Regions from separate parts of the Agromyces protaetiae genome, predicted to be linked through region 1. Evidence: predicted binding sites of a transcription regulator. Region 1 holds the regulator's gene; the other holds the start of a gene.
What was found. The regulator LexA, encoded in region 1, represses DNA repair genes until DNA is damaged. The targets are predictions, from matches to a motif close to TCGAACANNTGTTCGA.

Region 1 (4,409 bases):
TCAAGGGCATGCTCACCGGCCCGGTGACGATTCTCGCGTGGTCGTTCGTCCGCGACGACCAGCCGCTCGGCGACACCGCGCGCCAGGTCGCGCTCGCGTTGCGCGACGAGATCGCCGACCTCGAGGCATCCGGCATTCGCATCATCCAGGTCGACGAGCCCGCCCTCCGTGAACTGCTGCCCCTGAAGCTCGCCGAGCAGCCCGCCTACCTCGACTGGTCGGTCGGCTCGTTCCGCCTCGCGACCGGTGGTGCGGCGCCTGCGACGCAGGTGCACACGCACCTCTGCTACTCGGAGTTCGGCGTCGTCATCGACGCGATCCGCGACCTCGACGCCGACGTCACCTCGATCGAGGCCGCCCGAAGCCGCATGGAGGTCGTCGACGACGTGCAGCGGAGCGGCTTCGACCACGGCATCGGCCCGGGCGTCTACGACATCCACTCGCCGCGCGTGCCGAGCGTCGACGAGGTGCGTTCGCTCCTCGAGCGCGCGGTCGGCGCGATTCCGGCGCAAAGACTGTGGGTGAACCCCGACTGCGGGCTCAAGACCCGCGGCTACGAAGAGACCGTCGCCTCGCTCGAGCACATCATCGAGGCGACCAAGGCGGTGCGTGCGGAGATCTCCGTCACTGCCTGACCCGGGCTCGCCTCTCCTCCGCAGGCGACGCGGCGGGGTGCCGCGCCGATCGTGCGTCACCCCGTCGCCCCGGCGAGCCGGTCGTCCTCTTCTCGGGCCCGTCGGCGGTCGTCGTGGGCGACTCGCGGCGCGTTCGCGGCAACCGCACAGCCTCCGCGGCTACCTTCGTCGGCATGCAGCTCGCCGTCACCGAATCCGGCAGCGGTCCCCGGACCGCGATCCTCATCCACGGCATCATGTCGGACTCGCGCGCGTGGCACCGCGTCACCGCCGAACTCGAGACCCACGGCTTCCGCGTGCTCGCGGTCGATCTCGCGGGCCACGGGCGCAGCCCGCGCGCGAAGCGGTACTCGCCCGCAGCCTGGGCGGACGACGTCGTCGAGACGCTCGCACCCCTCCTCGACGGGCCGCCCGACGTCGTCATGGGCCACTCGCTCGGCGGGCTCGTCGCGAGCCTCGTGGGCGACCGGCTCGCGCCGCGCGCCGCGATCTACGTCGACCCCGCGTTCTCGTTCCCGCGGGGCATCCGTGGCGCGGTCTTCAAGGTGGCGTTCGCCATCGCACCCCGCCCGCGCCGCTACGCGCTCGTCAAGATGAACCCCAAGTGGAACCCCGAGGACGTCGAGATCGAACTCGCGACCCTCCGCGACTGGGACAAGCGCACGATCCTCGGCTTCGCCGACTCGCGCCCGCTCATGCCGCCGGCACGTCTCGTCGCGCCGAGTCTCGTCATCCTCGCCGAGAAGAGCCTCCTCATCACCGAGAAGGTCGCGGCGAAGCTCCGCACGCAGGGTATGTCGGTCTCGACCGTCGCGGGCACCGGGCACACCGTCTTCCGCGACGACCACCACGGGTTCATGGCGACCGTCACCGAGTGGCTCGCGGGGCTGCCCGCGCTCCCGGCGGCGGCCGCTCCGGTCGCGGCGGTCGCGCGCGACGCGGCAAGGTAGGCACGCGCGCTCGAACGACGCGCGGTGAGGGGCATCCGGATGTCTCGAGCCGCCCGGATGTCTCGAGCGCGCGCCGCGCGTGGAGGTGCTGGGGTCTCGACCGGCGTCAGACCGCCCGGAGCACCGCGACGATCTTGCCGAGGACCTCGGCCGCGTCGCCGAGGATCGGCTCGAACGCCGAGTTGCGGGGCAGCAGCCACGTGTGGCCGTCTCGCTGGCGGAAGACCTTGACCGTCGCCTCGCCGTCGAGCATGGCCGCGACGATCTCGCCGTTCTCGGCCGTCTTCTGCGCACGCACGACGACCCAGTCGCCGTCGCAGATCGCAGCGTCGATCATCGAATCGCCGACGACCTTGAGCATGAAGAGCTCGCCCTTGCCGACGAGCTGGCGGGGGAGGGGGAAGACCTCGTCGATCTGCTGCTCGGCCGTGATCGGCACGCCCGCGGCGATGCGGCCGACGAGCGGCACCATGGCGGCGTCGCCGACCGGGGCGGACTCGCCAGACGACCCGCTCCGCGATTCGATGCCCGGAAGCTCGATGAGCACCTCGAGTGCGCGGGGCCGGTTGGGGTCGCGGCGGAGATAGCCCGCGAGCTCGAGCTGGTTGAGCTGGTGGGTCACGCTCGACAGGGACGAAAGCCCGACGGCGTCGCCGATCTCGCGCATGCTCGGCGGGTAGCCGCGGCTTGCGACCGAGCGCTGGACGACCTCGAGGATCGCCGTCTGCTTCGCGCTCAGGCTCTTGCGCCGGCGGCTCGGCTCGGCGGGCGGTGTGCGTTGCGTGTCGGTGCTCACGGTTGGCCCCTCGTTGCGGCCGCGTTCTCGGTGCACGGGCCGGATGTCGGTGGTCGATGGTCGACTGTTTTCGGACATTCGAAACTGTATCCGGCGAGTCGGTGCGCGACAAACATCTGTTCGAGCGTGTCGCCGGTTCTCCGGGGATTCTGAGATGGGGTGAGGGTCTTGCGGACTTCGACATTCGAAGATACATTCGGAACAGAGATTCGCCTCCGGTGCTCCCGGCCGAGCGCCGGAGGCGGCTCGACCACCAGTTCAGATGCGGGTCCGCGTGAAGGAGGAACCATGGGCGAGGCGATCGCATTCGACGGATTCGCGGGTTTGGCGCCGCGCACGCTTCCGGTCGTAGCGTCGGTGCCACGCACACGTCTTCGGCTCACTCGGCGTGGCCGAATCGTCTTCACGTCGCTCGCGGCGCTCCCGCTCGTCATCTGGGCGATGGTCGCGGTCCTCGGGTCGGGTGCCGCTGCGGCCGGCTCGGCGACGGCAGGCGTCGGCACGACGGCCTTCGAGGTCGTGACGGTCGGCGCAGGAGATACCCTGTGGGAGCTCGCTGAGCGCATCGCCCCGACTGAAGACCCTCGCGAGACCATCGCGCAGATCGTCCGTCTCAACGGCCTCGACGACGCCGTCGTCCAACCCGGCCAGCAGCTCTCGATCCCGGTCGCACCCTGACGGGTCGGCGGCGTGATCTCCGTCTGACGCCCAGCCTGCCGCCGATACCATTGATCAGGTGACGACTCTCGACGACCTTCCGATCCGTGACGACCTCCGCGGCAAGACGCCCTACGGCGCCCCGCAGAAGTCGGTGCCCGTGGCCCTCAACGTCAACGAGAACACGCATCCCATCCCCGAGAGCGTCGCCCACGACATCGTCGCCCGCGTCGCCGCTGCGATCATCGGCCTGAATCGGTACCCCGATCGCGAGTTCACCGAACTCCGCACGGCGCTCGCCGCGTACCTCGGGCACGACCTCGACCCGTCTCAGATCTGGGCCGCGAACGGCTCCAACGAAGTGCTCCAGCACGTCCTGCAGGCCTACGGCGGCCCCGGCCGCACGGTGCTCGGCTTCGCGCCCACCTACTCGATGTACAGCCTGCTCGCGGCGGGCACCGGCACCGAGTGGATCGCCGCGCCACGCGACGCCGAGTTCGAACTGAGCCCCGAGACGGCCGTCGCCGCGATCGAGGCGCACGACCCCGACCTCGTCTTCCTGTGCGCGCCCAACAACCCGACGGGCACCCCGCTCTCGCTCGACACGATTCGCGCGGTCGTCGGGGCGGCGCGCGGCGTCGTCGTGGTCGACGAGGCGTACTTCGAGTTCGCCGACCCCGGCACGCCGAGCGCGCTCACCCTCCTGCCAGGTCGGCCGCGGCTGCTCGTCTCCCGGACGATGAGCAAGGCGTTCGCGTTCGCGGGCGCCCGCGTCGGCTACCTCGCAGGCGACCCTGCCGCGATCGACGCGCTCCGTCTCGTCCGACTGCCGTACCACCTGTCGGCACTCACGCAGGCGGCGGCACTCGGCGCGCTCGCTCACTCCGACGAGATGCTCGCGACCGTCGACGCGATCCGCGGCCAGCGGGAGCGCATCTTCGACGAGCTCGGCCGCCTCGGGTTCCACCCGTACCGCAGCGGCGCGAACTTCGTCCTTTTCGACGGCGTCGACGACCCGCACGCCGTGTTCGAGGCGCTCCTCGAGCGGGGCATCCTGATCCGCGAGATCGGGCTCGCGGGTGCGCTGCGCGTCACGGCGGGCACCGAGACCGAGACGACGGCGTTCCTCGAAGCGATCGCCGCCTACGCGCCGGCATCCGCCCCGACAATAGGATCGACGCATGACGACCGCACACCGCACCGCCCGCGTTCAGCGCGAGACGAGCGAGTCGAGCATCGACCTGTCGATCGACCTCGACGGCACGGGCACGAGCGACATCGAGACGGGCGTGCCCTTCTACGACCACCTGTTGACGGCGTTCGCGAAGCACTCGCTCACCGACCTCACGGTGCGCGCCAAGGGCGACATCC
Region 2 (4,409 bases), 380 kb from region 1:
AGGTCACGCTGCCGAAGAAGCTCGCGGGGGGCGGCGGCGCACCGGGAGCCCGCACGCTCGGCCCCGCCCCGAAGCGCCGCACGGCGTCGCACACGATCGACACCGCCACGGGTGACGCCGTCAAGGCGCCGATGCAGGCCACGATCGTCAAGGTCGCCGTCGCCGAGGGCGACCGCGTCGTCAAGGGCGACCTCGTGCTCGTCCTCGAGGCCATGAAGATGGAGCAGCCCATCACCGCCCACAAAGACGGCGTCGTCGGCTCCGTCAACGCCGAACCCGGCACGACGGTCTCGAGCGGCCACCTGCTGCTCTCGATCGCCGACGCGTAGGCGTCGCCTGAGATTCCGGATGCCCCGGCCGCACGCGTGCGGCCGGGGCATCCGCCTTCGTCAGCGCCTGGAGCGCAGGAGCGTCCGGTAGAGCTCGCGGACCTCGGCCGAGAGCTCGGGATCGGGCCCTGCGACGGGGACACCGGGTGCGACGACGGCGACCGGGAGCGGCGCGACCGGCCCCGGGGCGAGTCCTTCCTCGCGCCGCCACTGCGTGAACTGCTCGGTGCTCGCCGCGTAGACGATGCGTCCGAGCCCGACCCACGCGTGCGCGGCGCTGCACATCGGGCAGTGCTCGCCCGAGGTGTACACGATGCTCGCGCGCCGTTCGTCGGGCGAGAGGTTCGCGACGGCCCATTGCGCGATCGCGAGCTCGGGGTGCGCGGTCGCGTCGCCGGCGCCCTCGCGGTTGCGGTCCTCGAACCGCACGACGCCGGCGGCATCGACGAGGAGCGAGCCGAACGGCTCGTCGCCCGCATCGAGCGCTTCGCGCGCAAGCTCGAGGCATCGCCTGAGGTGCCTCCGGTCGCGGTCGTCGAGCGCGCGGTCGAGGTCGTGGCCCTCGCGGTCGGGCGTCGCGGCCGGCGGGTGCTCCATGCTTCGCGACACTACCTCGGCGACACCGTCCCCGCCGTGCAGGATCTGCCACGGCGCATCCATTGACCGCCGTTGTCTGCGATCGCCACACTGTCAGCATGGAGCGCACGACGTGACCGACGGGGCCGGCCCCGACGCATCCGCCGCCACGGCCGCGAGCGATCCGCCGCGCCTCGCGTTCGACTCGGCGCGCAACCGGGCCGCGCTGGTCGTCGCGGCGGCCGTCACGATCGCCGCCGCCGCCGTCTACCACGTGTTCGTGCAGTTCAGGGTGACGCCCGACTCGGTCATCGTGACGTCGTTCGTCTTCTGGATCGGCTACTCGGTCTCGTACTCGGTGCTCACACACCGAACGTTCACGAAACGCGACGCCGCGACCTTCCGCGCGTGGATCGTCGACACGACGACCGCCCGCCACCGGGAGCGAACGCTCGCCGACGCCGCCGGCGCAGGTCCGACGACGAACGCGCAGTGGGCGATCTTCGCGATCCTCGCCGTCGGGCTCCTCGTGATCGCGCCGGGCCTCCTCGACAGCCCGCTCGCGAACGCGCTCGCCCTCGGCGTCGTCGTGTCCGCCTGGACCGTGACCGTCTACGCGTACGCCGTGCACTACGCGCGGCTCGACGCCGCGGTCTCGAGCATCCAGTTCCCGGGCGACGCGTCGACGCCCGTGTTCATGGACTACTTCTACCTGTCGGGCCAGATCGCGACGACGTTCTCGTCGTCGGACGTGTCGATCGTGACCACCCGCGCGCGCCGCATGGTCACAGGGCAGACGCTCATCGCATTCGCGTTCAGCACGTTCATCATCGCGCTGCTGCTCGCGATCCTGTTCACCTCGAACTGAGCGGATGTCTCGGTGCGGCCGGGTGCATCGAGAGCACCTGGGCGCCGGCGAAGACCCGTGCGACGAACCGCGGGCGTGCATCGTGTCGTCGCCCCCGTTCTGCCAGACTCGGTCCATGTCTCGTGCCGCAGCCCTGAACGCAGCCCTGGCTCTGGCCTTCGGCCTCGCAGGCTGCACCGGCTCGACGCCCGACGACGCGACCGACGGCCGGCAGACGGCCGAACCGACGGCGTCCGTTCGACCGTCGTGGCCCGATCTCCCGCCGGGGGTGCTCGCGACCGGCGAGTTCGAAGGCGGGGCGCACGGCAGCGTGGAATTGTTGAACCGCGGCGACGGCATGCTGACGGTCGAGGTCGAGGACTTCGCGATCGATTTCCCTCACTATTCCGGGATCACCGCGCTTCCGTACGCATCCTTCCCCGACCCCGGATGCGACAGCCGCCAGATCGCCTGGGGTTTGGGGTACGAGCGGGCAGACGTGGTGCCCGAGGTGTACGAGGGAATCGTTCCTCTCAACGCATTCCGCGGCGACCCGAGCCTGATCCGCGAACTCATCATCCGAGACTTCGACTCGCCTGACGGTCTCGACGAGTGCACGGCCGCACCCGCGGCGAAGGCGGTGCTCACGTGGTCGTATCAGCCGCTTCGCTCGGGCCTGCGCGCAGTGGACTCAGGGGTGACTGGCGGCGCACGAGGAGACACCGTCATCGAGGACGCCGAGGTCGTCCGTTATGTCGTGGCCCCCGACGATCTCCTCGTGGAGGTCGCCGCCCGATTCGGGATGACCGCCGACGACGTCCGGTACCTGAACCCCGAGCTCGGGCCGACACTGCGCGCCGGCGAGACGATCTCGATGAACGCGGCCCAGCGCTGATCGCGGTCCTCTGACGGCTGCTGCGAGGCGCCGACGAGCCGGTGGATCCGATCGGGATGTTTCGTCAGTCGACCCTCCGGACGCCGCTACGCGGCGGCAGAGCGGCGGATGCCTCGCGGCGCGAGCTCGAGGAGCGGTGCGACGCCCTCGGCGAACCAGTACGCCTCTTCGAGGTGCGGGTAGCCCGACAGCACGAACTCGGTGAACCCCTGGGCGCGGTAGTCGCGGATGAGGGCGGCGACCTCGTCGAAGCTGCCGACGAGGGCGGTGCCCGCTCCCCCGCGCACGAGTCCGACGCCTGCCCAGAGGCCCGGGACGATCTCGAGCTCGTCGCGCGTGAGGCCGCCCGACACGAGCTCGGCCTGGCGACGCTGACCGACCGACGCCGACGCGAGGAACGACGCGCGCGCCTTGGCGACGACGTCGCGGTCGAGGCCCGCGACGAGCGCGTCGGCCACCCGCCACGCCTCTTCGGACGTCGGGCGCGCGATGACGTGCAGGCGGATGCCGTATCGGAGCGATCGCCCGAACTCCGACGCTCGGGCGCGCACGCGCGCGATCTTCTCGCCCGCCTGCACGGGCGGCTCGCCCCACGTGAGGTAGACGTCGGCGTGCTCGGCGGCGACCTCGATCGCCTCGTCGCTCGAGCCGCCGAGGTAGATCTCGGGCACGGTGTCGAGGCGCTGCAGCTGCGCGCCCTCGACACGGTAGAACTCGCCGTCGTGGTCGACGGGCTCGCCGCTCCAGAGTCTGCGGACGAGCGCGAGATACTCTGCCGCCCGGCGGTAGCGGGCGCTCTTGCCGACGCCGTCGCCGAAGGCGCGCTGTTCGGCGTCGTCGCCGCCGACGACGACGTTGACCCGCAGCCGGTCGCCGCTCACCCGCTGGAAGCTCGCCGCGATCTGCGCCTGCAGCGTCGGCGACACGAGCCCCGGGCGGAACGCCACGAGGTAGTCGAGGTCGCGCGTGTGCTGGCTGAGCGCCGTCGCCGACACCCAGCTCTCTTCGTTGTGACCGCCCGTCGGGATGAGCACGGCGTGGTAGCCCAGGTGGTCGACCGCGCGCGCGATCTGCGAGAGGTAGCCGATGTCGGCGCTGCGGCGCGGGGTCGCCGTCGACTCACCCGTATACGTGATCGCCGAGCCCTGGCTCACATCGGTGCGCGAGTCGCCCGTGAGCGGGATGAACCAGTCGAGGATGATCCCCTCGGGTGCCGCCGTTCGGACGGCTTCGGCGGCTTCGGATGCTTCGGACGCGGACACGTCGCGAGCCTATGCGCGGGGCCGCCCCGCGCAGCGGGATGTTGCCGCACGTGACGCGCCCCGAGGCATCCGCCTGACGCTCCCGCTATCGGTTGTCAGGCACCTCGGGCAGGAAGTCGGCCTCCTGCCCCTGCGCCGTCGGAAGCTCGATCTCGCTGATGCCGCCGCCGAGCCGAGACTTGCGGCGCCCGTAGGAGAAGTAGATGACGAGTCCGATCGCGAGCCACACGACGAACCGCACCCACGTGAGCGTCGTGAGGTTGAGCATGAGCCACACGCACAGCGCCGCCGACAGGATCGGCAGGAACGGCGACCACGGCACCCGGAACCCGCGCTTCAGATCGGGGCGAGTGCGGCGCAGCACGACGACGCCGATCGAGACGAGCACGAACGCCGAGAGCGTGCCGATGTTGATCATCTCTTCGAGGAGGCCGACGTCGGTGAACGCCGCGACGAATGCGACGACCGTGCCGCCGATGATCTGCACGCGCGCGGGCGTC

Region 2: the regulator LexA is predicted to act here: its motif matches at 1,821-1,836, upstream of ET445_RS15990 (LysM peptidoglycan-binding domain-containing protein).

The regions. Positions count from the first base shown of each region.
Region 1 is NZ_CP035491.1:3,050,664-3,055,072, reverse strand. Features, by position in the region: gene metE (5-methyltetrahydropteroyltriglutamate--homocysteine S-methyltransferase) at 1-635, shown strand, start outside; gene ET445_RS14225 (alpha/beta fold hydrolase) at 809-1,585, shown strand; gene lexA (transcriptional repressor LexA) at 1,692-2,381, opposite strand; gene ET445_RS14215 (LysM peptidoglycan-binding domain-containing protein) at 2,670-3,059, shown strand; partial or broken gene ET445_RS14210 (histidinol-phosphate transaminase) at 3,118-4,197, shown strand; gene hisB (imidazoleglycerol-phosphate dehydratase HisB) at 4,220-4,409, shown strand, end outside.
Region 2 is NZ_CP035491.1:3,432,136-3,436,544, forward strand. Features, by position in the region: gene ET445_RS15975 (acetyl/propionyl/methylcrotonyl-CoA carboxylase subunit alpha) at 1-329, shown strand, start outside; gene ET445_RS15980 (nucleoside deaminase) at 390-926, opposite strand; gene ET445_RS15985 (DUF1345 domain-containing protein) at 1,039-1,773, shown strand; gene ET445_RS15990 (LysM peptidoglycan-binding domain-containing protein) at 1,889-2,647, shown strand; gene ET445_RS15995 (LLM class flavin-dependent oxidoreductase) at 2,734-3,909, opposite strand; gene ET445_RS16000 (APC family permease) at 3,995-4,409, opposite strand, start outside.